DNA from 3 places in the Ralstonia psammae genome. Region 2 is predicted to be linked to each of the others. Evidence: predicted binding sites of a transcription regulator. Region 2 holds the regulator's gene; each other region holds the start of a gene.

Region 1 (7,578 bases), on a different contig from region 2:
GCCGAGTACGACGAGGCAAAGCGTCAGCGGGGTGGACAGGATCAGCCCGATCGGGCCCCATATCCAGCTCCAGAAGATCGCGGCGACCACAACGGAGAATGGGGAAATACCGGTGCTATGGCCATATAGCATCGGCTCGATGATCTGACCGGCCAATAGTTCGACGGACACGAAAAGCGCCAGGGACCAGATCGCCATCGACCATTCAGGACTGACGGCTGCGCCCAGGGCGGTAGCCAGAACGGCGACGATCCAGATTCCCACATAGGGCACCAGGCGCAACAGTGCAGCCAGCATGCCCCACAGCACCGGACTTGGTATGCCAATCAGGAAGAGCCCGGTCCCGATCGCAACCCCCACGCTAGCATTGACGGTGAATTGCAAAAGGAAATACCGGCTGAGGCGGAGCGCAGCGTCATCCATCGCAGTGGTGGTCCGATGCAAATCGCCTGACCCGAACAGCCGGATGGCTCGATTCCGGAGGTCGTCACGCTGCAGCAGGATGAAGATCGTTACGATGAATACGATGAACGCGGTCTCAAGCGGCCTGACAACCGGGGCGAGCACCTGCCGTGCCAGATGAAACGCGCTCGGAGTCGGCTCGACCACCTCGACCGGAAGCGCGGTGGGAGGCTTGGCCTGCGGTACGGCAGCGCGAGGCTCGCTCGCTTGTGGCAAATCAACGGTTGCCCGCTGAAACGCCCTGTCAGCGGTGCCGGCCATACTGCTGAGCTTTCCAATCGTCAGACGATGCGCGGTGTTGAGCCTCTGTTCGATGGTGGCCTGATAGCGCGGCATGTCGATGGCCAGCGCGGTGATCTGGGCCGCGATCACGCCGCCTAGCAAGACCAACCCCGAAACCGAAATTGTCACTGCAACCAGGACCGAGACGATCCGGCCGAGCTTGATACGGCAAAGAAAACTCACCAGCGGCGTTACCAGGACGCTGAGGAAGACAGCGAGGGTGATGGGGATCAGAACGTCTCGCCCCACATAGAGCCCAGCGACAACGGTCACCCCGATGGCGAGGTTGACAAGGCTCTGCAGGCTGGAGGGCTCGGAAGGCTTCAGATGCGCCACATGCCTCAGCGGACGCGGTTCAACCGGTTCTGGCATCTCGGACTCGCAGAAAATCTGTCGCACCGCATATCGCCCGCCTGCTGGCACGGATCAGGAAGATGTGCGTGCCGGCGGCCAGGTCTGGATGGGCCACGGAGACGATGCGGCTGGGCTCCGGGCCCGGTGCGGGTGATCGTCCGCTGAGAAGCGGTTCAGGATGCGTTTCTCAGGTGCAATCAGGCATGCAGTTCCCGCGCGTGCCGGTCTGCCTGCCAATACGGGGGCGTGCCGTAGTACTCGTGGATACTGGTGGCCCATTGCGAGTCCGCCATGCTCGGCCAATGGGTCTGATCAAAGCCTGGCGCGGCTTCCAGCCGCTTCTTGTCGATACCCAGTACAAAGCTCTTGCGCACAGTGTCCAGTGTCAGCGCCGACCAGGGCACGGCGAACAGTTTGGTTCCTACGCCTAGAAAACCTCCGAACGACAGCACCGCATAAGCGATTTGCCCGCGGGGAACATCGAGCATGATGTGATCGATCTTGCCGAGCTTGTCGCCACTCGGACCGACAACCAGATTGCCGACAAGCGTGTCGGCGGCCATGATCACAGGGCCGGGGCCAGAGGTGTTCAGTTCACTACTGCCGACGATGACAGCGCGTGGCCCGGTGCTTTGAGGGTCCAGTTCATTGACGTTCATGGTGTGACTCCAGGTAGAGCAGGTGGCCCATCGGACCAGCGTCGGGCGCTGGCCTGGGCACGCTGTCATTGCGCACGGGTTTTGCCCTTGCGTTGTGTTGCCGGCTTGACGCCGGAAGGTGCTTTCTTGCTGCCGACAGCGAGGCTCCAGTCGGTCCTGTCGCGAGGGGTACTGACCTGCTGTTCCGCGTACATGGCGGCGCTCGGCGAGATGGGGTCGCTCGCCGGAAATGTCATCTCCAGCGAGGCGTCCACAATGGACTGATAGGTATGCCCACCCTCCGGCGCAGGCTTGGATGCGTGACCGCGAGGCTTCGATTTGCTTTGCTGTGCGGGGGTAATGACTCTGTGCATGGATCCCTCCTGCGTGACTGTGACTCGGCCGCTCACGGCCGCCGGCGCACGCCGTCAAGGTGCCGCCCAACTGTTTCCGGCCAACAAGGACGCCTCAGAAACCAGGCAAGCGCTCAAGACTTGTGGAGGCCCAAATGGTTCTCCACCGACGTCACGCCAGTGACGCCCTTGGCCACCTCAGTTGCCATCCGCCGTTCCGTAGCGGTAGGAACACTGCCGGTCAGGCGTACCACGCCGTCGCGCGTACGCACGTGTATGTGCATGGAACTCAGCTTCTTCTGATCGAGCAGGTTGGCCTTGACCTTGGTCGTGATTGACGTATCGGAAACACCTGCGCGCACCGTCTCATGTGTGGGGTTGGGGTGCATGACCGACGCAGAGGGTGCATAGCTTTGCCCCCGACCAAGGGGCGCATAAAGGCCAGTTGCAAGCGCGAGCAACGCTGCGCTGGTGGTGAATGTGATGGCGCGGGTGGGTTTCATTTGAACGACCTCGACTCGGACGGACAGTTGCAGGCGCGGAGTGTCACTAGGTGCATGCCAACCACCTTGAACAGGCCGCCGCGCGCCGGGGCATTCAGAAGAAAACATGTCTTCATCATGCAGCCCTGACAAATCAAGGATGACTGCCGTTCACGTTGAAGTCGGTACGCTGGCGAACACGTCCCTTTCGCCGCAACGGGCTGTGCGTATCGACCATTCAGGCAACACGCGTCGCTGATTGGGGCCATCCTCAGGGCTTGGCCTGAAGACTCACTTACCCCGTCTATCCCATGCGGCTGACGCGACGGTTTGGGCAACGATCAGCCTCAGAGGTCCATCCGATGTCCAGACGGCTCTATCTCAATCCGAAGTATCCCAGCACGAACAAAACGATAACCACGGCACCGACAAGCCAGATGATGCTATTCATGATGCGCTCCTTAAACGCCGCCCCTGCATGAACAACGGGCGCGATGCGAAGCTTGTCTGTGAAGACCCGCTATGCGAGGGCGCCCGTCGCCTTTCGCGCAAGGGTGCCGCCACGTTGACACACCTGACAGGGAAGCGTCTGTACGGTAGCGGTCAGCCATGCATGGGGAATTGTCAGCGGCAAGGCGATAGCGTGGTGGTGGCGTGCAGGATCAGCGCGCGTGGCAACGTGCTCTGCGCTGGAGGGGGCGGAATTCCAGCGCTATCCCGCGTACGCATGGCACCGTGCAGCGTCATCAGCAAACGGATGTACGCCATGAGTGATGGATGTGCGGCCCCTCATGGCCGATCAAAGCGCCGCACGGGCGCGATCGTCGTGGAAGTGTCGCGGATGCGGGCGCGAATCCACAATTCTCCGGCTCGGAACGATCAGTCGAAGCGGTAGTTCCTGGACGGATGCAGGTGCCATCTCCCGTCCCCAGGTAGTTCCAGAACTTGGTGATGATATTTGAGGAGTGTGGCTCGATGGCTGACGCTGACAAGCGTCATCGGCATGCCGGCCAGTTGCAAGTAAAGGCCTTCCTCGTTGCCGATATCCAAGGCGCTGGTTGCCTCATCCAGCATCGCATAGCGCGGCTTTGCGAGCAGTACACGCGCGATTGCCAGGCGCTGCTGCTCCCCAACGGACAACACTTTCCCCCAGTCCAGCTCCGCATCTAGCCCTCCAAATCTGCCGACGATATTCGGCAGGTTGACCCTCTTCAACAGTCGAAGGAGTTCCTCGTCAGAGACGTGCTGACCCTGGTGGTTCGGATAGAGCAGTTGGTTGCGCAGGCTGCCAATCGCCATGTAAGGGTGCTGCGGCAAAAACATCATTTCGTCTGGCTTGGGCCGCACGATGCATCCCGTGCCGCAACTCCACAAACCCGCGATCGCGCGCATCAGAGAACTCTTCCCGCCCCCGCTGACACCGACAATGAGCAGCCCCTCTCCCGGGTTGATCGACACGGTCAAGTCCTTGACCAGCGTCCTCTCACGGTTCGGTGTCTGCAAGGTGACATGGGCCAGCGCCAGGCGGGAGTCCTGCAAGGCTTTTATCGTGCCCTCCGCATTCGGGGGTGCTGCCGGCCTCCCTGTTAGGGAGATGGAGAATGTGTCCAGCCGATCGAGCCCCGCCACAAATCGGCTCAGGCTTTCAAAGTTGTCAACAATCACGGCCAAGGCGCTCAGGATGGCCGCAAATGCGCCCGCAGCCTGGATGGCCCGACCGACTTCGAGTTCCCCCGAAAGAACGCGCGAAGCGACAATGGCGCTGGGCAGCATGATGGTCAGGAAGCCATAGCCATACTGAAAAAAATTCAGTTTCAGCTGCCAGTTGATGAGCTTGTTGAAGTTATGGAAGACACGCTCAAAACGCCCTTTCACATGAACATATTCCTGATCCTCACCACGATAGAACGCAATGGATTCAGCATTCTCGCGAATCCTGATCAGGCTGAAGCGGAAATCCGCCTCGCGCTTTAACTGATAGAAATTCAGCCCAATCAAGACGCGCCCGAAGAAAACGATCGATATCAACGTGCCCGCAATGGCGTAGATCACAAGAAAGAGGACGAGCAACCTGGAAATCGACCACAGGACGCTGCTGAACGCCATGAGTTGCAGAATTGCACCAATGCTCACCAGCAAAAAATAGAGAGACTGCTGCGTAAACGTATTGATGTCCTCTGTCATCCGTTGATCCGGATTGTCTATCGCGGCATCTGAATTGAGTTTGTAAAAAACCCGATCCTTGAAATAACCCTCCAGGTAATGACTGGTAAGCCAGCGCCGCCAGAGAATTCCCAACTTGTTTCTAATGAAATAGTAAAATGCGTAAATCGGCACCGCCACGATCAAAATATAAATGCATTTTACGATGGAGGCCCAGAAACGATCCGCATCCTTGGCCGCCAATGCCGATGTAAATTCACCGGATTGCTCATTGAACAGTACATTGGTTTCGGTCTGCCCCAACAGCAACACGATCAGAAGAAAAAGCAAGCCAGTCGCCATCCATTTGTCCTGAGAGAACCAGTAAGGCTTCGCGATAGCCCAGAATCGAGTCCACAGGCGACGGCTGGAAGTGTCAATAGTGCTCTCAGACGCCAGGCCGCCGTGCGGTCTCTGATCATTGGCGCCGCCCATGTCACGACTCCCAGAACGGAACGAATCAAATGCCATATTCAGCACATTGATGCTGGCGCGGTCACGTTGCGGGATGGCACCAGATCACTACCGAACTATAGGCGAGCAAGATGGGGCCATACGCTCCATACGGGAAGCGAGGGGCTCTTCTCTCAAAGGATGGCCGCCACGGTTTCATCCCGTCATTCGTGCCTGCGGTTCTCACGAACGGCGTCGCCGGTCTCAGGAGTAAGTCACTCGACGCAACATCGCCCTTGAAATCCGTGAACAACTGTATATATTCACAGTAACTGTAAATTTATACAGCACTCACCATGGACGACCTGATCCGCATCGAAAACGAGTACGACCGCCAGACGGTGCTCTGGCTGCGTGAGCGCCTGGGTGAACAGGCCCTGAACGAAGTCGTGTTGCGCATGGACGTGCGCGGGCGGCCGTATGCGTCGGAAGTCTGCCGCACGCTGGGCCTGACGCCGCCACCGCGCAAACGGGCGACAGCGCGGGCGCGACCGCTCAACCGGGCGGTTGGCGAGGCATATCTGGCCACCATTCGCGGCATCCTGGGCGGCGGGCATGCGGCGGCGTAAGCCCGGCTTGGGTTAATCCGCCAGTGTGGCGGCCGTCTCTTCGCGCAGCCAGGCGAGCCAGGCACCGGCCGGGCTGTCCGGAGCAATAGGCGCATCGGCCAGCAGGTAGTAGCCCGAACCGTCACGCCGGAACCCTTCGGGCGCAATCAGCCGCCCGTCTTTCAGGTCGTCACCGGCCATCAGCCTTGACGCGATAGCGGTGCCCTGTCCCGCCAGGGCCGCCTGCAAACTTAGATAGAAATGTTCATAGCGCGCCTCGGGTAACCGTCCGCGCGGCCGCGCCGTGCCGCTCGCCCGCCACCACGCCTGCCATGCATCGGGGCGCGTGGCGGTGTGCAGCAGCCGTCGGCGCACGGCGACATCCGCTTGCGGGGCGTGTACCGGGCCGATCCACTCGTCGCAAATGGGTACCGCATGCACGTGCGCGGGCCATGCAAAGTCATCGCGGCGCAATGCGACGTCAACACCGGTGCGTGCGAAATCGATTAGCCCACCCGCCGCAAACAGATGCACCTGAATGGCAGGATGCCGCGCCTGAAAGCGCGAGAGCCGCGGGATCAACCAACGCATCGCCAGCGTCGGTTCGCATGACACCACGAGCGCCGAGGACGTTGCCCGACGGGCAATCCGGTCGATGCTATCCGTGAGAATTGCGAACGCATCGGCAGCAGCCGCATGCAACTGCTCGCCCGCCGGTGTCAGGAAGACTGCCCGGTTGCGCCGCTCGAACAGATCCACCCCTAACGATGCTTCCAACTGCCGTATCTGTCGGCTGACAGCGCCGTGCGTCACATGCAGTTCCTGCGCCGCACGCACGAAGCTGCCATGCCGTGCAGCAGCGTCAAACACACGCAGGGTATTGAGCGGAGGCAGCGCCATCTGTCAGTTTTTCTCACCAAAAAACGGCATCATAAATCGATTTTCAGCGATGGCGGACACATCCAGAATCGGCGCACCTTCACTTTGCGATTGCGCCCGACATGACCGAACTCCTTGCTGTTGCCGTCATCACCGTCCTGGCCGTGATCAGCCCGGGCGCGGACTTTGCCATGGTCACGCGCAACAGCCTGCTGCATGGGCGGCGCGCCGGCGTGCTATGCGCGTTGGGCATTGCGCTGGGCGTGCAGGTGCACGTGCTCTACACGATGTTCGGCGTGGGGCTGCTGATTGCGCATGCGCCGGCGCTTCTGCATGGCATCAAGCTGGTGGGCGCAGCGTATCTGGTATGGATTGGCTGGAAGACGCTGTCGGCCCAGGCGTTGCCCATCGGCGAGACATCCGCTGAGAGCGCCGGCACCCCGACGCTATCGGCCAGCGCCGCGCTGCGCGTGGGCTTTCTCACCAATGCGCTCAATCCAAAAACGACGCTTTTCGTCGTCAGCACGTACACGCAGGTCGTGCATCCAGGGACGCCGCCGGCGGTGCAGTTCGGCTATGGCGTGTTCATGTCGGCGGCGCATGCGGCATGGTTTGCGTTGGTGGCGGTGGTGTTTGCCTCAGGTGCGTTGCGACGTTCGTTGCTGGCACGGCAGCGCATAGTGGACCGCGTGATCGGCGTGACCCTGATCGGGCTGGGATTGGCACTGGGGCTCGCGCGGCTTGCGTGATGTCGCACACACCGCCCTCCCCTTCCATTCAAAACGCAGCCGGCCCATGCCTGTGCCCCTGCCGTCTGCCCCAGGTCTTCTGCTGCATTAACAGGCGCCATCCCGTTTGAGACAGTCCCCTCGCGCCCTGCCCGTCGCCACGTGGCGATGGAGGCCATCGCGCAAACCCGCTGACT
Region 2 (7,578 bases):
AAGTCGCTGGCAGTGTCGCCGCGTACCAGAAGAAAGCCGTGCTCACCGGCGATGACCTCGTCAACATCGGGCGCCTGCTGGGTCTGTACAACCGCTTGCACAACCAGCAGGCCGTGATCGGTTCCATCGAGAAGATGGTCGCGCTGCCAACGGTGCGCGACGACAAAATTCCGCAGTACGAAAACCCCGCCATCGTTGCGTTTGGCAAGCTGATCGAGGGCATGGCCCACGACTTCGGCCTGAAATACCGCAACGTCGACAACCGCGTATTTGAAGTCACACTGCCCGGCAGCGGCTCGGACGAATTCGGCATCCTGACACACGCCGACGTCGTACCCGCAAAAGCGGAGGAGTGGGTGCTCGGCGACGGTACCAAGCTCGATCCGTTCAAGGTCACGCGCGTCGGCAACCTGCTTTACGGCCGGGGTACGATTGACGACAAGGGCTCGATTGCAGCCGCGATGTACGCTATGAAGACGGTCAAGGACAGCGGCGTGCCGCTCGCGCGCACGATCCGTCTGATGATCGAAACCACCGAAGAAACCGGCGGCGACGGCATGAAGTACTACCGCGAGCACACGCAATTGCCCGCGTACAACATCGTGCTCGACAGCAAGTACCCGGCCGTCGTCGCAGAGAAAGGCACGGGCGCACTGAAGGTGTTTTTCCCTGCGCAGGCTGGCGACGCTTCGCATACGGCCATCGTTTCGATGACGGGCGCGGCGTCGGCCAGCTCCATCCCGCAGACAGCCACCGCCACGCTCAAGGGCGGAGATCTGGGCGTGGCGGCCGCCGCGCTCGAAGCCAAGCGCGATGCGTTCGTGAATCGCTTGGCGGCTCAGGGCAAATTCTCGATCGATATCACGCGCACCGCGGACAGCATCGTTGTGAAGGTCTCCGGCACGTCGGCGCACGGCTCGCGTCCGGAAGAGGGCGTCAACCCGCTGCCGCGCCTGGCGCTGTTCCTGCGCGCGGCCGATCTTGGTCTGGCAGAGAACGCCTACGCCCACGCTGTGCGCTATCTGACCGACCTCTACGGCACCGACTACCTCGGCAATACCATGGGTCTCGCCTACAAGGACGACTTCATGGGCCCGCTCACCATTTCGCCCACCGTGATCGGCGACAAGAATGGCCGCGTGGAGGTGACCGCCAACGTGCGCATGCCGCGCGGCAAAACGCCCGACGCGCTGCGCGGTGAGATCGCCGGCAAGATCAACGCATGGGCCAACGCCAACCATGTCGCCCTCGAGATCAACCACGACCAGGGCAACTGGATGGCGCGCGATCCGAAGGGCGCGTGGCTGTCGACGCTGCTTAACATCTACGGCGACACCACTGGCCTCGATGCCAAGCCCGTGCCGACAGCCGGCAGTACGACCGCCAAGCTGATGCCGAACGCCATCAACTTCGGCCCCGCCATGCCCGGCAAGAAGTACACCGCGCACAACGCCAACGAGTACAAGGAAGTGCCGGACCTCGATCTCGATATGCAGATGTTCACCGAGATGCTGGTGCGCATTGGCAATCTGCAGTCGATGCAGTAACCGCCGCACGATCGCCATGAACATCATCCGCGCCAAGTCGTTTACCGCTGAGCGTGCCTGGGGCGCGCTCGATATTGCCAACATGAGCGGTATTACCACGCGCCTGCATTGGACTGACCAGCCTTATCGCTGGCATGTCAACGACGGCGAGGAGGTGTTCGTGGTGCTCGACGGCACGGTCGACATGCACTATCGGGAAGCCGGCGAGGAGAAAGTCGCGACGCTGGAGCCAGGCGATATCTTCTTCGCCGGTATCGGCTGCGAGCATGTCGCGCATCCGCGCGGCGAGGCACGCATTCTCGTCGTCGAGAAAGCGGGGAGCGTTTAGCGGCTCGCAGGTGGGTTGCGGCGCAAAAAAAAGCCCGCAATGTGCGGGCTTCGAATTCAGCGATCTCATTGCCCCTGAGGGCACTGGCAATACTACTGTCACTTACGCCAAACAAAATCCGGGTAAACGTCTGTTTTGCGGACGGAACATCGTCGAATGTGCCGCTGCAGCAACTTGCGAGCACAAAAAAACAGCCCGCTCAAACGGCGGGCCGAAAATCAGTTGAAGAAAGCCCTGTCCTCAGGGCACGGCAAGTGTATGAAATCAGTTGCGGCGGCAGCATTGGGGTATGCCCTGATCGGCCGCGGCAGCGCGATTCACAGCCCTTCATCGCCTTTCGTCCCCTCAGCAGCTTTCGGCGCCAGCGGTACGTGAGGCGGCCGGAATCGCATCCAGCATGCGGCAGATGGCGGCCATGCTGCCGACCATCGTGCGGCGCTGCTCCCCCTGATAGATACGCACGCCCTGGGTTTGGCGGAAGGGCACCGGCTGTACCGGGCGGCGGCGGGAAGACATCGATCCGAGTCGCATGGCAGACCTCGTGAGTTCGGGTGGAAAAGCGAGAGGCAAGACTCCGCCCTGGCGAGCCGATGGCTCACCTCCAGGTTGGATCAAACAGCAAAGATTTGGCGCTGAAATGCGCCAGAGAACTTACGGAGCAGCAGGCCGGATCAGACCGACGGCCAAGCCCTCCAGGTGAAACTCATCGCGATCCAGATCCACGTGGATCGGTTCAAAATCAGGGTTCTCGGCAATCAGTTCGATATGGCGGCCCTTGCGCTGGAAGCGCTTGACCGTGACGTCGTCGCCCAGTCGAGCCACGACGATCTTGCCGTTGGTGGCTTCGGCAGCGCGCTGCACGGCCAGCAGATCGCCATCCAGAATGCCGGCGTCGCGCATGCTCATGCCGCGCACCTTCAGCAGAAAATCGGGCTGCGCAGAAAATAGCGACGGATCAACCTGATACTGGCGATCGATGTGCTCTGCAGCCAGGATCGGACTACCGGCAGCCACGCGGCCCACCAGCGGCAACGTCAATTGCATCAACCCCATCGACGGCAGCGAGAACTGGTGCTGCGCCGTGTCGCCTGCCGCCCGCAGCCGAATGCCACGCGAGGCGCCCGGCGTCAGTTCGATCACGCCCTTGCGTGCCAGCGCGCGCAGGTGTTCCTCGGCCGCGTTGGGCGACGAGAACCCGAACTCAGCGGCAATCTCGGCGCGCGTTGGCGGGAAGCCCGTGCGTTGGATCGTCTGGCGGATCAGGTCGTAAATCTGCTGTTGACGGGGGGTGAGGGTGGCCATTGGCGTACTGTATATTTGAACAGGTGCTGTGATTTTATACAGTGACGCGGGAAGCGCAAGTGATTTTGTTGTGATCTGTTGCGCGAGCGCCCGGTCCGTATGACCGGCGTCAAAACCCATGCGACTGGTTAGAAGCTTATGCGCAATCCATGCAGGCGCGGCCGCAGGGAATCGCATAAAATCAAGGCCTTGACCGATTTTTGCATCGCCACATAGCCCGATGGAGCCTCGTTGGGCCGGCCCGAACGTCACCATGTCCGCTTTCAATCAAGAGACCGTTCTGAGCGTCCATCACTGGAACGACTCGCTGTTCAGCTTCAAGACCACACGCGACCAGGCGCTGCGTTTCCATAACGGCCACTTCGTCATGATCGGACTGGAGGTCGAGGGCAAGCCGCTGATGCGCGCCTACAGCATCGCCAGCCCGAACTACGAAGAGCACCTCGAGTTCTTCAGCATCAAGGTGCAGAACGGTCCGCTGACGTCGCGCCTGCAACATCTGAAGGTGGGCGACAAGCTGCTGGTGAGCAAGAAGCCGGTCGGCACGCTCGTGCTGGATGACCTGCTGCCCGGCAAGAACCTCTATCTGTTTGGTACCGGCACCGGCCTCGCGCCGTTCATGAGCATCATCCAGGACCCGGATACCTACGAGCGCTTCGAGAAAGTCGTGCTGCTGCACGGCGTGCGCCAGGTGAGCGAGTTGGCCTATGCCGATTTCATCACCAGCGAGCTGCCGAATAACGAGTTCTTCGGCGACCAGGTGCGCGAGAAGCTGATCTACTATCCGACCGTCACGCGCGAGCCGTTCCGCAATATGGGTCGCCTGACTGACCTCGTCGACAACGGCAAGCTGTCTGCCGACATCGGTCTGCCTCCGATGGACCCGGCTGTTGATCGTGCCATGATCTGCGGCAGCCCGGCCATGCTGGAAGACACGTGCAAGCTGCTCGATGCCCGGGGCTTCAAGATCTCGCCGCGCATGGGCGAAGCCGGTGACTACGTGATCGAGCGCGCCTTCGTCGAAAAGTAATCTGCACTGTTTCTGCTGCAAACGCCGGCCTGTGTGCCGGCGTTTTGTTTTTGCCGGGCGGCCCAGGGCAATCCCGCGTCGGCAAAGGCGGGGCGGGCGGATACAATGCGCGCCTTGCCCACCACGCATGTCTGCAACGATGTCTTTGCCTACCATCGCCATCCTCGCCACCGGCGGCACAATCGCCGGCTCCGCTGACGACGCGGGCTCCGCCGCGCGCTATCGCGCTGGCGCCGTCCCCATCGATCAACTGCTCGCTGCCAGCAAGCTCGGTTTGGAGCGCCTCGCCAACGTGCGCGCCGAGCAGGTTGCACAGATCGACAGCAAGGACCTGACGTTCGACGTATGGGAGAAGCTGGTAGCGCGCATCCGTCACTGGATCGACGTCGAGCGTGTGGACGGGGTGGTCATCACGCATGGCACCGACACGCTGGAAGAAACCGCGATGCTGCTGCACCTGACGCAGCAGACTGATACGCCGATCGTCATGACGGCGGCGATGCGGCCGTCGACGTCGCTCTCGGCGGATGGCCCGCTGAATTTGCTGAACGCGGTACGGCTGGCGGCCAGTCCCTCTGCGCGCGGGCGTGGTGTGCTGGTAGCGCTCAACCAGCGCGTGCATGCCGCGCGCGATGTGCAGAAGGGCCACACTTACGCGGTCGAGGCGTTTGTCTCCCCGGATATGGGGCCGCTGGGTTTCGTGCTCGATGCGCAAGTGCAGTTTCAGCGCGCGGCGCCGCGTTTGGCCGCAGCGGATGTGCTGCCGATGCCGCCAGCGGGCACGTGGCCATGGGTTGAGGTCGTATCGAGCTATGCGCAGCCTGACGCGCGCATGGTCGATGCGCTGGTTGCTGCTGGCGTGAAGGGGCTGGTGATTGCCGCAACCGGCGCGGGCTCCATCCACACCAATCTGGAAGCGGCACTGACCCGGGCGAGTCAACAGGGCGTTTTCGTACTGCGTTCCACGCGTACCGGCGCTGGCGTGGTGCCCGCGCAGGCTGGCGCAGAGGGCTGGGCGTCGAGCGGCACGCTGAACCCATATAAAGCGCGTGTGCTGCTGACGTTGCTTCTGGCCTCGGGGCGCGCCCAGGCAGAAGTTGCCTCTCTGCAGCAAGTCATTGATCGATATTGAAAAAATCGTCAGAGCCTGCGTATAATGGCAGGCTAACCAACCTTGCTGCACCGGAGTGTGACGCCCGGGCGGCTTAATCCACAAGGAGCGTCAATGCGTCATTACGAAATCGTATTCATCGTCCATCCGGACCAGAGCGAGCAAGTGCCCGCGATGATCGAGCGCTACAAGAGCACGGTCACCACGCAAGGCGGCCAAGTGCACCGCGTCGAGGACTGGGGCCGTCGTCAACTGGCCTACATGATCCAGAAGCTCGCGAAGGCTCACTACGTGTGCCTGAACATCGAGTGCGGCAAGGACACCCTGGCTGAGCTCGAGCACGCGTTCAAGTTCAACGACGCCGTGCTGCGTCACCTCATCGTTCAGACCAAGAAGGCTGAAACGGCGCCGTCGCCGATGATGAAGGAAGTCGCACGCGAAGAGGCCAAGAAGGCCGCCGCTCAGACCGAACAGGCCGCCTGATGCCGCGCGGTGCTGCGCAAGCCTGATCGCGCATCACCAGCATGAACGAAACCCTCGGGAACAACGCCATCAACCGCCTGCAGCTCGTCGCCACTCTGGTCGAGCGCGAGGTGATGCGATACACCCCAGCCGGCGTGCCGATCGTCAATTGTCTGCTGACATACAGCGGGCAGGCGGTCGAAGCGCAGACAGTGCGACAAATCGAGTTCTCGATGGAAGCACTGGCAGCCGGCAAGATGGCTTCCGTTCTGGATCGCATCGCTCCGGGCACTGTCCTGGATTGCGTTGGATTCCTGGCTCGCAAGCACCGCAGTAGTAAGGCACTGGTCTTTCACATCTCCGGATGTAACGTATTCGTAAAGGATTGAATCATGGCATTCATGAACAAGAAGCAGCGCGACGCGAAGAACAAGAAGCGCTTCCAGCAGCAAAACCCGTTGTTCAAGCGTAAGAAGTTCTGCCGCTTCACCGTGGCTGGCGTCGAGCAGATCGACTACAAGGATCTGGACACGCTCAAGGATTTCATCGGCGAGAACGGCAAGATCACCCCGGCCCGCCTGACCGGCACGCGCGCGATCTATCAGCGCCAGCTGGACACGGCCATCAAGCGTGCACGTTTCCTCGCGCTGATGCCGTACACCGATCAGCACAAGCACTAATCAGCGGGATAAGGAGAACTCACAATGCAAATTATTCTGCTCGAGAAGGTCGTCAACCTGGGCAACCTGGGCGACGTGGTGCGCGTGAAGGACGGTTACGCTCGTAACTTCCTGATCCCGAACAAGCAAGCCCGCCGCGCTACGGATTCCGCCATCAAGGAATTCGAAGCCCGCCGCGCTGAGCTGGAAAAGCTGGCCGCTGAAAAGCTGGCTGCGGCACAAGCCGAAGGCGAGAAGCTGAACGGCCTGACGCTGCAACTGTCGCAGAAGGCTGGTGTGGATGGCCGTCTGTTCGGCTCCGTCACCAACCACGACATCGCCGACGCACTGGTTGCACAAGGCTTCAAGGTTGAGAAGGCGCAAGTGCGTCTGCCGAACGGCCCGCTGAAGACCACGGGCGACCACGCGGTTGTCGTGTCGCTGCACACTGATGTGGCAGTTGACGTGAACGTGTCGGTGCAAGGCGAGACCGTCTAAGACCGTACGCAGCACCTCGCGACACCCGGATAGCCGGCTGGCGCGAGTCAAGAAGGCAGGGACGAAAGTCTCTGCCTTTTTTGTTGTCCTTTGTATCAGGGGTTCAGATTGAAGACTGAGCAGCGCCGTTATAATCCCGCCATGAACGCGCCCTCCGATCCCCAGCTCGATTCCCTCAAGGTGCCCCCGCATTCCATCGAGGCCGAACAGTCGGTGCTCGGCGGGTTGCTGCTGGATAACGCCGCTTGGGATCGCATTGCCGATTTCATCAACGAGCACGATTTCTACCGCTACGACCACCGGCTGATCTTCCACAATATCGGCAAACTGATCTCGCAGGCCAAGCCGGCTGACGTGATCACGGTGTACGAGCAGTTGCAGGCCGCTGGCAAGGCGGAAGAGGTGGGGGGGCTGGCCTACCTGAACGCGCTGGCGCAGAACACGCCGAGCGCCGCGAACATCCGGCGTTATGCGGAAATCGTTCGCGATCGCGGCGTGCTGCGCCAACTCGTGACGATCGCAGACGAGATTTCGGCCGGTGCCTTCAACCCGCAAGGGCGCGACGTGCGTCAGTTGCTGGACGAGGCCGAATCCAAGGTGTTCGCGATTGCCGAAGAGGGTTCGCGCGGGCAGAAGGGCTT
Region 3 (7,578 bases), on a different contig from region 2:
ATTCCTCGCCCGGCGAGCAGCGGTGCAGCGTGATGCGAAAGCGCGCACCCGCCAGTCGCGGCGATGCCTGATACACGTTGTCGAGCACCTCGATGTCACCGCCGTGCTGCTGCACGATTTCGCGCACGATGGCCAGGCCCAGCCCACTGCCCTCGGCCTGTGTCCCGAGAATGCGGTAGAAGCGCTGCATCACGCGCTCGCGTTCGGCCACGGGGATGCCTGGGCCAGTGTCGTCTACGTCGATGAAGACGAACGGCTCGAACGGCGCGGTGGTCACGCGCACGGTGACATGTCCACCGTCGGGTGTGTAGCGGATCGCGTTGTCGAGCAGGTTATTGAGCATCTCGGCGAGCATCGTCGCGTTGCCCGAAATCGTGACCGGCGGCCCAGGCTCCTCAAAGCCGAGATCGATCTGCTTGGCCCACGCCTTGGGCAGCCACTCGGCCACCACCTGGCGTGACAGCGCACAGATATCCAGCGGCACCAGACCGTCGGTGGCCCCCATGTTTTCCATGCGCGCCAGCGAGAGCAACTGTTTGACAAGGTGCGCGGTGCGATCCGAACTGTCGGCGATATGCGCGAGCGTGCGGCGCAGTTCGTCGGGCGATTGTTCGCGCTGTGCCAACTCTGCCTGCATGCGCAGGCCGGCCAGCGGCGTCTTCATCTGATGCGCGGCGTCCGCAATGAAGCGCTTCTGCGTGTGCACCGATTGCTCCAGCCGCCCGAGCAGATCGTTGAACGATGCCACCAGCGGCGTCAGTTCCTGCGGCGCGGCGCCTTCGTCGATGGGGCTGGTGTCGCCCGGATTGCGTGCGCGGATGCGCTCCTGAATCGCATTGAGCGGAGCCAGCCCACGCGTCAGTCCGAACCACACCAGGATCACCGCCAGCGGCAGGATCACGAACTGCGGCAGGATCACGCCCTTGATGATTTCGTTCGCCAGTTGCGCGCGCTTGTCAAGCGTTTCCGCCACTTGCACCAGCGCGGGCTTGTCGCCAGAGCCTGGCCGCTGCACGAACGTGTACGCAACGCGAATCTCTGCGCCGTGGATGTGGTCGTCGCGCAGTTGCACGAGGCCACCAGCGTTGGCGTCTTCTTCGGGCGGCAGCGGGAGGTCGCGGTCACCGGAAACAAACTCGCCGTTGGTGCCGAGCACCTGGTAGTAAATGTTGTCGGTTTCGTCCGCGCGCAAGATTTCGCGCGCCGAGATCGGCAGTTGCAGCGTCACACGTCCGTTCACCTCGCGCAGTTGCTGGCTGAGCACGATCGCGCTCGATTCCAGCGCGCGGTCGTATGGCGCATTCGCAATCGACTTGGCCACCAGATACGTCACCGCAATGCTCATCGGCCAGAGCAACAGCAGCGGCGCAAGCATCCAGTCGAGAATTTCGCCGAAGAGGGAGCGGGCGACGGGCCGCGTGGCGTCGTCTTCGAGGTGGGGGAGGGTGTCGGTGAGATCGCCGCCGTCATCGCGGCCATCAGTCCCGGGAGTCGTGTCGTCACGGTCGCGCAGCGACGCGCGATGCCGACGCCACGGCCAGGCCAACCGATCACCCATGGGCAGCCGTCGCGGTTGTCGTCGGGGTGGCCATGCGTTCCAGGCAATAGCCCAGCCCGCGCACGGTAGCGATGCGAATGCCTTCCACCTCGATCTTCTTGCGCAGCCGGTGGATGTAGACCTCGATGGCGTTGTTGCTGACTTCTTCGCCCCAGCCGCACAGGTGGTCGACCAGTTGCTCTTTCGACACTAGGCGGCCGACGCGCGCCAGCAGAATCTCCAGCAGCCCGATCTCGCGTGCCGACAGTTCCACCACCTGTTCATGGATATAGGCAATGCGCCCGACCTGATCGAACGCCAGCGGCCCATGGCGGACGAGCGTGGCGCCACCGCCTGTGCCGCGGCGCACCAGCGCGCGCACGCGTGCTTCCAGCTCGGACAGCGCGAACGGTTTGGCCATGTAATCGTCGGCGCCAAGGTCCAGGCCCTTGACGCGTTCTTCCACGCTGTCGGCAGCGGTCAGGATCAGTACCGGCAGCATGGCCCCGCGCGAGCGCAGGCGCTTGAGGACCTCCAGCCCGGACATGCGCGGCAGGCCCACGTCGAGAATCAGCAGGTCATAGGTTTGGGCCGTTTGCGCGGACAGCGCCGCGTCGGCAGTCGCCCCATCGGAGGCTTGGTCGACGGCATAACCCGCCTGGCGTAGCGAGCGAGTAAGCCCGTCAGCCAGCGTGGCGTCGTCTTCGGCAATCAGAATGCGCATGCGTGTCTCCCCGCGATGCCGGGCAAGATGTCTTGCCCATCCCGCCCGCTACATTGTTTTCGCGCGATATGTGTTCTGGAGACTTGTCAAAACCACTGGTTTTTTATACAGTACTCCGAATTCGCGGTGCTGTAGTCTTGGCGGCGCTAAAGTCATGAAATGGGTCGTGTCGGGGGCAATCACGCTGCGGCCCGTTATTGCAGGCAACCGCTGGAATCGCAAGCCCTTGCGGCCCATTTATACACCAATTTGCACGAAGGACGACCATGGAAGACGGTAAGAAGGCAGCCGCAATGAGCGCAGAAAAGCAGAAGGCGCTGGCTGCCGCGCTCGCGCAGATCGAAAAGCAGTTCGGCAAAGGCTCCATCATGAAGATGGGCGACGCCGAGGTCGAGCCGGTCCAAGTCGTGTCGACAGGTTCGTTGGGGTTGGACGTGGCGCTGGGCGTTGGTGGCTTGCCGCGTGGCCGCGTGGTGGAAATTTACGGTCCGGAATCATCGGGTAAAACTACCCTGACACTGCAGGTGGTTGCCGAGATGCAGAAGCTGGGCGGCACTTGCGCCTTCATTGATGCTGAACATGCGCTTGACGTCACTTATGCCGACAAGATTGGTGTGAGCGTGCCGGACCTGCTGATTTCCCAGCCGGACACGGGTGAACAAGCTCTAGAAATTGCGGACGCGCTGGTGCGCTCGGGCTCGGTTGACCTGATCGTCATCGATTCGGTGGCTGCCCTGGTGCCAAAGGCTGAAATTGAAGGCGAAATGGGCGACGCACTGCCCGGCCTGCAGGCCCGTCTGATGAGCCAAGCACTGCGCAAGCTGACCGGCACCATCAAGAAGACCAATTGCATGGTCATCTTCATCAACCAGATCCGCATGAAGATCGGCGTGATGTTTGGCTCGCCGGAAACGACCACGGGTGGTAACGCACTCAAGTTCTACGCTTCGGTGCGTCTGGACATCCGCCGCATCGGCTCGATCAAGAAGGGCGACGACGTGGTCGGCAACGAGACCAAGGTCAAGGTCGTCAAGAACAAGGTGGCGCCGCCGTTCCGCGAAGCCATCTTCGACATCCTTTACGGCCAGGGCGTGTCGCGCGAGGGCGAAATCATCGACCTTGGCGTGGAAGCCAAGATCGTTGAGAAGTCCGGCGCCTGGTACAGCTACGGCGGCGAGCGCATCGGCCAAGGCCGCGACAACTGCCGCGAATACCTGCGCGAGAACCCTGACCTCGCCCGCGACATCGAGAACAAGGTCCGCGAAGCACTGGGCGTGACGCCGATGGGCGCCGTCGCAGTGGCCGAGGAAGTCGGAGAAGAGTAATTGGGTTGGCCGTCGGCGCAGATCGACGGCTCTATCGAGCTTCATACGCCTGCCGTCCCCCAACGGTGGGCGTTTTCTTTTTGAGCCTGAAACCGTATGCCGTTGCCACGCCCACCGTTATCGCTGAAGGCACGTGCGCTGGGCTATCTGTCTCGGCGCGAGCACAGTCGCGTCGAGTTGCGCCGTAAGTTGGTGCCGCACGCCGAATCCGTCGAAGAGGTCGATGCGCTGCTGGATTGGCTGGAAGGCGAAAACTGGCTTTCCAACACGCGTTTTGCCGAAAGCATGGTGCACCGCCGCGCGGGCCGCTACGGTACGGCGCGCCTGATGCAGGAGTTGAAAACACATCAGCTTGGCGCAGAGACGCTGGGCGAGGTCAAGGCGCAACTGCAAAGCACGGAAGCAGCGCGCGCCAAGGCTCTGTGGGAAAAGCGCTTCGGCCGCCCACCAGCCGATCTAGCCGAACGGGCCAAGCAGGTGCGATACATGATGGCGCGTGGATTCTCCCGGTCGGTGGTGTCGCGCATCATCGCGGGGGCCGATGAACTGCTCGAAGATGGCGACGAGTCGGACTGAACGCCGTCGATCTAGCAACAATTCGCTCGGACAATCCTCTTGTGTGCGGATCGTGGCCGTTGCACCTTACCCGGTTGTTGCAACCGCTTTCACACTGCGTTGCAGCACGCGACCAGTCTGGGCGTGACGACGTGTTAAAATTCAAGTCTTTGGTACCGTCCTTCATCTCAATAGCCGGACGGTAGTGTTCGTGTGTGGCGGCTGATGCGCTGCTGCATATGTCCCGTGGGCGATGCGCGAGATCCGCGCGCGCCGCCTCCATCGGTCCTATCAGTCGTCTGGTCCATGCCTCTGTCTGCTCCCGTCCCGCGCGTCATGCGCCACCGCCGTGCCATCACGGTGGAGGCCTATTTGCGGGAAGACGGCCTGTGGGACATCGAAGCGCGCCTGACCGACACCAAACCACGTGACATCCCCCTGGCCAGCGGCGGCGTGCGCCCGGAAGGCCAGCCGCTGCATGACCTGTGGCTGCGCGTGACAATCGATACCCGCATGAACGTCGTGGATGCCGAAGCGTGTTCCGACTGGGTGCCGTACCCCACACACTGCGACACGATTGGCCCGGCCTACCGCAAGCTCATCGGCCTGAACCTGATGAAGGGTTTTCGAAAGGCCTCGCGTGAGAGACTCGGCGGCGTGGCAGGTTGTACGCACCTGACCGAACTGTGTGGTGTACTGCCGACTGCCGCCATCCAGGCCTTCGCGGGCGATGTCTTCCCGGTGCGCGATAACTCCAACGACCTCCGGCCTGTCGAGCCCGGCGAAAAGCCGCCGTACCAACTCCACGGCTGCCATGCCCTGCATTTCGAGGGCGAGGTGGTCCGCAAGCATTACCCGCGCTGGTTTGCATACCAGCCCGAAGCCAAGATCCAACCGCCACCCACCGAGCTGTCGCCTGAGCCCTCGTCCTGAAGGGCACCGTGCTGCTCGCGTTTTCAACACTCATCACACTCACTCTGCCTAGCAAAGGAAACACGCATGAATATCCATGAGTACCAAGGCAAGGAAATCCTGCGCAAATACAATGTGCCGGTTCCGCGCGGCATTCCGGCCTTCTCTGTCGACGAGGCCATCAAGGCTGCTGAAACCCTGGGCGGCCCGGTGTGGGTCGTGAAGGCACAGATTCATGCGGGTGGCCGTGGCAAAGGCGGCGGCGTGAAGGTTGCCAAGAGCATGGACGAGGTCAAGACCTACGCCAGCAGCATCCTGGGCATGACGCTGGTGACGCACCAGACCGGTCCGGAAGGCAAGAAGGTCAACCGCCTGCTGATCGAAGAAGGCGCGGACATCAAGAAGGAACTGTACGTTTCGCTGGTGGTGGACCGTGTGTCGCAGCAGGTCGCGCTGATGGCCTCGAGCGAAGGCGGCATGGACATCGAAGAAGTCGCTGAATCGCACCCGGAAAAGATCCATACGCTGCTGATCGATCCGCAAGCCGGTCTGCAAGACGCTCAGGCTGACGACATCGCCCGCAAGATCGGCGTGCCCGACGCGAGCGTGCCGCAAGCTCGCCAAGCCCTGCAAGGCCTGTATAAGGCATTCTGGGAAACCGACGCTTCGCAAGCTGAAATCAACCCGCTGATCCTGACCGGCGACGGCAAGGTCATCGCACTGGACGCCAAGTTCAACTTCGACTCGAACGCGCTGTTCCGTCACCCGGAAATCGTCGCCTACCGCGATCTGGATGAAGAAGACGCCAACGAAATCGAAGCTTCGAAGTTCGACCTGGCCTACATCTCGCTGGACGGCAACATCGGCTGCCTGGTGAACGGCGCCGGTCTGGCCATGGCCACGATGGACACCATCAAGCTGTTCGGCGGCGAGCCGGCCAACTTCCTCGACGTGGGCGGCGGTGCCACCACCGAGAAGGTGACCGAAGCCTTCAAGCTGATGCTGAAGAACCCGAATGTGCAGGCCATCCTGGTCAACATCTTCGGCGGCATCATGCGTTGCGACGTGATCGCCGAAGGCGTGATCGCTGCGTCGAAGGCTGTGTCGCTGTCGGTGCCGCTGGTTGTGCGCATGAAGGGCACGAACGAAGACCTCGGCAAGAAGATGCTGGCCGAGTCGGGCCTGCCCATCATCGCCGCAGACACGATGGCAGAGGCCGCCGAGAAGGTCGTGGCCGCAGCCGCCGGCAAGTAAGCCGCCCGCTGACCCAACCATACGCGAACGCGAGCGGCGCCCCGAAGTACGAAACGGTACAACGGCGCGGCTCGCTGCACAAAAGGATTACAGCATGTCGATTCTGATCAACAAAGACACCAAGGTCATCACCCAGGGGATTACCGGCAAGACCGGCCAGTTCCACACCCGCGGCTGCCGCGACTACGCCAACGGCAAGAACTGCTTCGTCGCCGGCGTGAACCCGAAGAAGGCCGGCGAGGACTTCGAAGGCATTCCCATCTACGCAACCGTCAAGGACGCCAAGGCACAAACCGGCGCGACCGTGTCGGTGATCTATGTACCGCCCGCAGGCGCAGCTGACGCGATCTGGGAAGCTGTCGAAGCCGAGCTGGACCTGGTGGTTTGCATCACCGAAGGCATCCCCGTGCGCGACATGATGATGGTCAAGGACAAGATGCGTAAGGCCGGCAGCAAGACGCTGCTGCTGGGCCCGAACTGCCCGGGCCTGATCACGCCGGACGAAATCAAGATCGGCATCATGCCGGGTCACATCCACCGCAAGGGCCGCATCGGCGTGGTGTCGCGCTCGGGCACGCTGACGTACGAAGCCGTGGGCCAGCTCACTGCACTGGGCCTGGGCCAATCGTCGGCAGTCGGTATCGGCGGCGACCCGATCAACGGCCTGAAGCACATCGACGTGATGAAGATGTTCAACGACGATCCGGAAACGGACGCCGTGGTCATGATTGGTGAGATCGGCGGTCCGGACGAAGCCAACGCGGCTTACTGGATCAAGGACAACATGAAGAAGCCGGTGGTTGGCTTCATCGCTGGCGTGACCGCGCCTCCGGGCAAGCGCATGGGCCACGCCGGCGCGCTGATCTCGGGCGGCGCCGACACCGCGCAAGCCAAGCTGGAGATCATGGAAGCCTGCGGTATCAAGACCACCAAGAACCCGTCGGAAATGGCGCGTCTGCTCAAGGCGATGCTGTAATCGGCAAGGTTTGAGATTGTGCGAGAACGGGAGGCCTGGCCTCCCGTTTTTGTTTGGTCGCGATGCAGCATGCGATCCAGGCACGACATGTGTATAAGCACACAAGACGCAGGAAATCGGCTCACCTCACGCCAACCCGCAAGGACATCTTCGAAAACACTATGGCGCTCACTTCAAGCGCATTCTGGTTCGCACTCGGCTCCATCATCCTGACCAACATCGTGCTGTCGGGCGACAACGCGGTCGTCATCGCCCTGGCCGCGCGCAACTTGCCCAAGCGCCAGCAGAAGCAAGC

Evidence for each region. Region 2 encodes LexA, which represses DNA repair genes until DNA is damaged. Its sites were predicted from a motif close to ACTGTATNNNNATACAGT; they were not measured.
Region 1: a site for LexA is predicted at 5,498-5,515, ahead of R2N16_RS10905 (CppA family protein). Genes of this name have one in related genera too.
Region 3: a site for LexA is predicted at 2,356-2,373, ahead of recA (recombinase RecA). Genes of this name have one in related genera too.

What each region holds. Positions count from the first base shown of each region.
Region 1 is NZ_CATZBU010000004.1:285,266-292,843, reverse strand. It holds gene R2N16_RS10930 (AI-2E family transporter) at 1-1,116, opposite strand, end outside; gene R2N16_RS10925 (PRC-barrel domain-containing protein) at 1,296-1,757, opposite strand; gene R2N16_RS10920 (hypothetical protein) at 1,823-2,110, opposite strand; gene R2N16_RS10915 (BON domain-containing protein) at 2,224-2,592, opposite strand; gene R2N16_RS10910 (ABC transporter ATP-binding protein/permease) at 3,451-5,208, opposite strand; gene R2N16_RS10905 (CppA family protein) at 5,523-5,795, shown strand; gene R2N16_RS10900 (LysR family transcriptional regulator) at 5,808-6,674, opposite strand; gene R2N16_RS10895 (LysE family translocator) at 6,776-7,402, shown strand.
Region 2 is NZ_CATZBU010000002.1:151,764-159,341, reverse strand. It holds gene R2N16_RS04400 (dipeptidase) at 1-1,547, shown strand, start outside; gene R2N16_RS04395 (cupin domain-containing protein) at 1,564-1,875, shown strand; gene R2N16_RS04390 (hypothetical protein) at 2,221-2,406, opposite strand; gene lexA (transcriptional repressor LexA) at 2,527-3,177, opposite strand; gene R2N16_RS04380 (ferredoxin--NADP reductase) at 3,431-4,207, shown strand; gene R2N16_RS04375 (asparaginase) at 4,347-5,339, shown strand; gene rpsF (30S ribosomal protein S6) at 5,433-5,801, shown strand; gene priB (primosomal replication protein N) at 5,843-6,169, shown strand; gene rpsR (30S ribosomal protein S18) at 6,182-6,460, shown strand; gene rplI (50S ribosomal protein L9) at 6,485-6,937, shown strand; gene R2N16_RS04350 (replicative DNA helicase) at 7,079-7,578, shown strand, end outside.
Region 3 is NZ_CATZBU010000001.1:241,316-248,893, reverse strand. It holds gene R2N16_RS01210 (sensor histidine kinase) at 1-1,558, opposite strand, end outside; gene R2N16_RS01205 (response regulator) at 1,551-2,261, opposite strand; gene recA (recombinase RecA) at 2,528-3,586, shown strand; gene recX (recombination regulator RecX) at 3,683-4,162, shown strand; gene R2N16_RS01190 (DUF2889 domain-containing protein) at 4,448-5,074, shown strand; gene sucC (ADP-forming succinate--CoA ligase subunit beta) at 5,141-6,307, shown strand; gene sucD (succinate--CoA ligase subunit alpha) at 6,402-7,283, shown strand; gene R2N16_RS01175 (TerC family protein) at 7,445-7,578, shown strand, end outside.